2 regions of the Alloacidobacterium dinghuense genome follow, and region 2 is predicted to be linked to the other one. Evidence: riboswitches for the same ligand, from Rfam matches in the RefSeq annotation. Region 2 holds a riboswitch; the other holds the start of a gene.
The links. A riboswitch is a leader RNA that binds a small molecule or an ion and turns the genes downstream of it on or off. The one in region 2 is predicted to bind cobalamin.
Positions count from the first base shown of each region.

Region 1: it holds a riboswitch for cobalamin, as region 2 does, so the genes downstream of both, H7849_RS03630 (TonB-dependent receptor) here and H7849_RS16190 (ribonucleoside-diphosphate reductase subunit alpha) in region 2, are expected to answer to the same signal.

Region 1 is NZ_CP060394.1:881,133-884,556, reverse strand. Features, by position in the region: gene H7849_RS03630 (TonB-dependent receptor) at 1-1,393, opposite strand, end outside; cobalamin riboswitch at 1,458-1,654, opposite strand; gene H7849_RS03625 (hypothetical protein) at 1,838-2,479, opposite strand.
Region 2 is NZ_CP060394.1:3,938,197-3,941,620, reverse strand. Features, by position in the region: gene H7849_RS16190 (ribonucleoside-diphosphate reductase subunit alpha) at 1-1,606, opposite strand, end outside; cobalamin riboswitch at 1,703-1,897, opposite strand; gene H7849_RS16185 (alpha-amylase family glycosyl hydrolase) at 2,029-3,424, opposite strand, start outside.

The DNA.
Region 1 (3,424 bases), 3.1 Mb from region 2:
GCGTGTCATTCACAAAACCTGGATAGCGATCCGCCCCGCGCTCATTCTCATAGCGGAACCCCGCAATCCCCAGCAAATGCGGCGTGACCTGATAATCCATCTGCGCGTAGATGTTGTCGCGGTTCGACACCAGTTCCGAAGTCACCGGATACGTCCCGGCGTAATTCAGAATCGCCTGCCCGCTCACCGCGTATCCATTCGCGCCTGTAATCGTTACCGGATTGCCAAGATAAATCCCCTCATCCGGCTCATAGATCCCCGTCGGCGACCACTGTGTCGACTCCTCCCGCTTGCGCGCTAATCCATAACGCGCCAGCGCATGCCAGCGATCCGAAAAGTCATGATCGATCGTCCCCGCGAGAAAAATATCCTGGTCCGATTGCTTCGCATCATTCGCAATCTGGTAGAACTGGTACGCATTCGGTAGCCCGGTCGCAATATCCGCATTGCGCGCGCTCACGCGCAGCGTCGTCGCACCCGACAAGGCGTACCCGAGATTCATACTCTCGTTGATATTGTGATACTCACTGTCTGGAATCGAATTCTGCGTCTGCAGGTCACCAAAGGCGCCGTAATAGTCGAACGCCCGATGCGTCCCGCCCAGCTGCACTTCATTCCGATACGTCCCGAAATTCCCCGCATCGCCCTCATACAGGAGCGAAGGAAACGGAGTCGAGCCACGCGGCGTGCTGAAGCCGATCACGCCCGCAGCAGCGTCCGATCCATACAGCACCGAGTTCGGCCCGCGATACGCCTCGGCACTCTGCACACCGGTCGACGCAATCGTGGAAAGATCGAACCGCCCGCCGATGTCTTCAATCGGCACGCTGTCAAACAGAATCTTGTTCGAATCCGAATTCCCGCCGCGCACAAAGATGCTCGTCAGCCCGCCGCGCTGCCCTGTCTGCACCACATTCACGCCGGCCACTTGCCGCATCGCATCCACGAGGTCCGCGCGATTGATAAAGTCTGTCTTGTTCAGCGTCGTGATCGACGCGCTCAATTGTGCCTGCGGCAGCGGAGTGCCCGTCGCCGTCACCACAATCGATTGCCGCACCCACTCCGGCTCGAGCACAATGTTTTGTTCCACCGCTTCAAGCGAGCCTCCATAAAAGCTCTCCGTCGTCAGTTGGCGAAACGACTGCCCACCTGCCAGCACATAAAAGCGTCCGGTCACCGGGTTCGAAAGCTGATAGCTTCCATCACTGTTCGTTTTCCCGGCGATAATAACTTTGCCATTCTGAATCAGCGATATGTTTGCATTGGCAATCGGCTGCCCTAGCGGATCGGTAACGCGCCCGGTGACAACCACAGCGCGTAACGGTAAAGCAGCCAGCAACAGGGAGACAGAAAACAGGGCGAGACGGCCAGCAGGCCGCAGCTTTTTCAGCATATTTCTCCTTCGTTCCCCTCGGAACGCGGTTCGAACGGCAACTTGGCCGCAATGGCCAATCCCGTTTCTCTTCCCGCATGAAACCGGTCTCCTGACTCGCGCGCTGTCTGTCAAAACCGCCTTCCCGGATCTTCCCAGTGGCATTCAGGTCTGACATTTCCCTGCGCATCTCCATCTGACAGACGCAGGGTCGCGCTCACAGTTGCGGGGCAGTGACGGATTCTCACCGTCTTCCCGAGCATCTCATGCGTTAATCGTTGTCGTGGACCATGCAGAAGCGCGCGAGATGATCCCGAACCTTCATTACATGGAGAATGATTTGATTATTCCGGCAAGCGAACATGCTGTCAAAATTGCTTTTCGATGAAAGATGAAACGTCTTTACAGGGGAGCCACTACCTGCGATTGAAGTCAAAATACACTGCAGAATACGACTTGTGCTGCTTACCACTGTTTAACAAGTGTCGTAGGCTGTCTGATTACCATGCATTGTTTAGTAGAATTCGCAGAAGTAGAAATCGGAACCTGAGTGCCATCAGGAAGATCACGATAATTCATAGGTGATGTGTCCAATACGATGCCTGCTGGCCTATCATACGGCCAGGGAATAGCCAATCCAGCGCCAACATGACGATAGCCGTTTAGCTCTGCACGGGTAACCGACGGAGGTGGACCTGCTGCATATTTTCCCCCCACATCAAATTCCCATCTCACTTCATGCAAAAATACCTGATCTTCAAAAGTGTGGCCTGGCGTTTGTCCATCCCCTACGTACACTCTAGCTAAAAGACAGGTCTTAAATGAATCGTGAAAATCAAGGGCGACCAGGTTCTCGTTTGGCGAGACAAAAGGACAAACCAGCGGAAAGCTGCAATGAGGTTCGTCAGTCACCTCGATCCGGAAATCCTTGGAGGGATTTATTTCATCACTCTTGACGGTCACGAGATTAATCGCTTCGCCCTTGAACCAAGGCTTCCCTTCGCCATCTTTGACCGGATATTGAGGGTGCCGCTCTACGTAAATATGTTTGTCGTAGTAACCCACGCGACGGCAGTCGATTAGCGTCTGCACGAATCCCAGCCTCAATATGCGACTCCTCGGAACGGCCCCGGGATCGCTTTTGATTTTCCCTGAAGCGCTTATCGTGATTTGACCTCTTGGCTCTATGTATGCCGAGTCAACCACTTGCGGAAGACCCAAGATCATCATTCCGATACGACTTACGTCAAACCCGCCTGGGGAGGAAACATCGACGTCATAATCAATATCGAATCCAGGGACGCTAGCGTGGTGCATTCTTGCTCACCAGCTCCACACGTTTCAGCGCATTTTCTACAAGGAGCAGGCCATCATAACATCGGGCTAAAGGAGGTAACAACAATTCCCCAACGACCACTTTGTCGGCGCCTATCTAGCAACCGAACGAAATAGACTGCCCGACAAAAGCAACCGGCTCATTCATCCAGCGTCTCCCGCAGGCATTCCGTCCTGGTATGAAACTCTTTTGCCAGATCGCGCAGCATCTTTGGCGTGGGCTCGCGGTTGCAACAGACGAAGTCGGATGCGTCTTCATAGACCCACCGGTGTCTGTCAGCAATTTCCCAGATGTTGGTGCCGCACTCTACACAACGGATCGAAACTTCTCTTACAAGGCTTTCAAGCGACATTTCTTTCAACACAACAACGAATGGAAAAAAGCCAGCGAACCCGTTTCCTTAGTCCGCTGGCGATATCTCGTTAAGTTCTCTTACTGCTGATGGAAATGTAGCTGGATGGGGCCCTATTGACCATCCCTCTTTAGTTCGGACGATCGCCACTTGTTGTAATCGGAATTGGTTACCCTCGGATGGATGGACAACGCAAATTCACCTCATCAACATCCCATGAATGGCGTCTGATTTCTGGCGCTAGGCGTGTGGGGGGACACGCCTCAAAACAGAACACAAAAGGTGTAGGACACTGGGGTGGTTGCTCTTCAGCCGCCCCGACTTTTGTTCTCGCGCCACATTAAGGGTTGGGTTGATTCTAATC
Region 2 (3,424 bases):
GCTTCAGTTGAAAGAAGACATCCTGCAAGCCCATAACACCGAGACCGACGGGCCTCCACCGTGCATTTGCGTTTGCTGCCTGCGGAACGGGGTAGTAGTTGATGTCGATGACACGGTCCAGCATTGGCACCGCAATCTTTACCGTTCTCGCGAGCTTGTCGAAATCGAATGTGCCGTCTGCAACGTGGCGCGCCAGGTTGATGGAGCCAAGATTGCAGACGGCGGTCTCCTCGCGCGACGTCACTTCTGTGATCTCCGTGCACAGGTTGGAGAGATGAACGACGTTGCCGGGCTTGCCTGTCTGGTTGCACTTCAGGTTGCACGCATCCTTGAATGTCATCCAACCATTCCCGGTCTCGGCCAGGCAGCGCATCATGCGCGCATAGAGATCGCGCGCCCTTACCTGTCGCGTGAAGAGCATTTCTTCTTCTGCCTTTTCGTATGCCGCATCAAACTCGCTGCCAAACGCGTCGGGTAGATGTGAAACTGTCTTTGGATCGAACAAGGACCAGATGCCATCTTCGTCGACACGACGCATGAAGATGTCTGGAATCCAGTTCGCCAGATTCAGGTTGTAGGTACGGCGTGAAAGATCGCCGGTATTCTCGCGCAACTCAAGAAACTGCTCAATATCCGCGTGCCAGGGCTCCAGATACACACAGCAGGCTCCTTTGCGCTTGCCACCCTGATTCACCGCGGCAACAGAGCTATCCAGAGTCCGAAGCCACGGCACAATTCCGTTCGACAATCCGTTCGTGGCGCGAATCAGCGACCCCTCCGAGCGCACGCGATGGAAAGCGAGCCCGATGCCGCCTGAAAACTTGGACAGCAGGGCCACATCCTTGTACGCGTCGTAGATCGACTCCAGCGAATCCTGTGGAGAATCGTGCAGGTAGCACGACGACATCTGCGCATGTTTTGTCCCGGAATTGAAGAGCGTCGGAGAGCTAGGCATGTAGTCATGCGAAGCGATCATGCGATAGAACTCGATCGCTTCGTTCGGCGTGCCGGCCAATCCGCATGCGACGCGCAGAAAGAAATGTTGCGGCGTCTCGACTACTTTGCGCGAGAGGGGATCGCGCAGCAGATAGCGGTCATACACGGTCCGCAGGCCGAAGTACTCGAAGTTATCCGAGAAGTGTTCGTCAATGGCATGGTTGAGTTTGCGAGCGTGCACGCGCACAAACTCGGCTGTGGCCGCATTCACTACACCTTCCCGGAACCCGTGCTCCACGGACTGCGAAAAGGAGTGGAGGTTCTGTCCGGCAACTTCCTTCACAATCGTTCCGAGCAGCAAGCGGGCCGCCAGCTTTGAGTACTGCGGCTCTTCTGCAATCAGCGAAGCGGCTGTATCAATGGACATCGCATCCAGTTCGCGGGTGGTCGCTCCGTCATACAATCCGCCTATGGTTTTGCTGGCAACGCGGATAGCGTCGACATGAGCCAATCCATGCGCGCAACGCTGCACTGCGCGCACAATCTTGTTCACGTCGACAGGCTCAAGCGCGCCATTGCGCTTGCGCACATGCATCGTCGGCGTCACATCGGGAACAGGAAAACCCGGCACGATATCGGAAAGACTGGTTTGAGTCTGAACTGTGGCCATCTGCTGCTCTCCCTGGCCTCTGGAAGGGAAAAGAAGAAACAGCAGCACTCCGAGTCCGGAGCAGGAGCCACTGTCACCTCACCTCCCCTCGGAGGCGTAGCGAATGTCTTCGTGGCAGGTCTTCGGACTTGCAGGCTGCCTACTTGCTCCGGCTTCCCAGTTCACGGCTGAACCAGTGCTTGCTGTTGGAGCGTTTGTTCCTGCTTACCGCTGCGGGGCAGTTCCGGTCTTTCACCGGCTTCCCTTTTCACCCGGGTTTGAGGACCGGGCACCGCGAAGTGAAATCTACCGTATCAAGGGCTAGACTACGAGTCAACCGCAATATTTCGTGGTCCCTGTGCAAATCCTGGTCTCTCACATTGCGAGACTTATACTGCATTTTTCTTCTCAACATTGCCCGAATGTGAGTGGAACCTGAATTCTTAATCAGCAGAATAGAAAGCCACTTCTTTTGCTCCCAGGTGGAGTTCAAAGGTATCGTGGTTCGCGCTCACGACATTCGCAACGCCCGCCAGTGGACGTAGATTCGAACAACCAGCGAGCGCAGTATTTTCGGTGTTTAAAGTGATATTGCGCAGTTGATCCGCGTTGTTTGCTATCACTAATACGCGGTCTTTGCCGTCGCAACCGTGTGAGATATCTTCAGCACGGACAAAAGCAAATGCGGTAGGATCTTCATCCAGTACATCCTGCTGCTCGCCCGATTGCAATATGCTGTGCTGTGTGCGGAGGTGCAGCAAAGTACTTACCAAGCTATACATCTCCTGTTGCTCAGTGCTGCGGCTCGCGGCTTCAAAGGCGTTTGGCTGACCATCGTGAAACCCGCCGGGAAAATCATGGCGGTTGTCAGGGTCGTTACCGCCTCGCATCGCGATTTCATCACCAGCGTAGATTTGGGGCATGCCGCGCAACGTTGCGAGCAGGCCGAATGCCATCTTCAATTCAGCAGGTGTAGCGCCGGGTTCGCTCAGGAAGCGCGCGGTGTCGTGATTGCCGAGGAAGGTGACAAGACGCTCGGGGTGCGGATAGAGCCGGTCCTGTCGGAGAATATCTTCGAGTTTCGTGATCGGCTCTCCATGGACGAGCACTGAACGTAGTGTGAAATAAAGAGGAAAGTCGAAAGGCGTGTAGAGTCCTGTGTCAATGCCATTGTGTTCGACGCCTCCGGCGAAGTACGAGGTGATTGTCGGGTCGCCATTGAAGACTTCGCCGACTGTTGTGAGCTTCGGGTAGAGTTCACGCAACTGCGCATGAAACTGCTGCCAGAACGCGCGGTTCACATACGGAAATGTGTCGATGCGAAGGCCATCGAGGCCAGCCGTTTCGATCCACCAGACAGCGTTCTGAATCAGATATTTTGCCACGATGGGATTTTCCTGATTGAGGTCTGGCAGAACATTGGCGAACCATCCTTCGGTGATGTCGCGACGCTCGCGCCAGGATGCATGCGGATCGGGAATCGACTTGAAGTCGCCTTTAGCTACGGTGTGGTGTTCGAGCGTTCCATGGAACCAGTCAGGCAGCGGCGGGTCTTTGACCCAGGGATGCGCAGGGCCTATGTGATTCGGGACCGTATCAAGCACGATCTTCATGCGGTGCTGATGCAGAGACGAGGCGAGATGCTGATAGTCAGCAAGCGTGCCGAAGTGTGGATCGACTGCGTACATATCGGTCGCGCTGTAACCGTGATATGACTGAGGCGAAGGAATGTTCTTATAGACCGGCGTTGTCCACACGGTGGTAACACCCAGCGACTGCAGGTAATCGATGTGTTGTTCGATGCCTTTGAAATCGCCTCCATGCCACCCGCGCACTTTA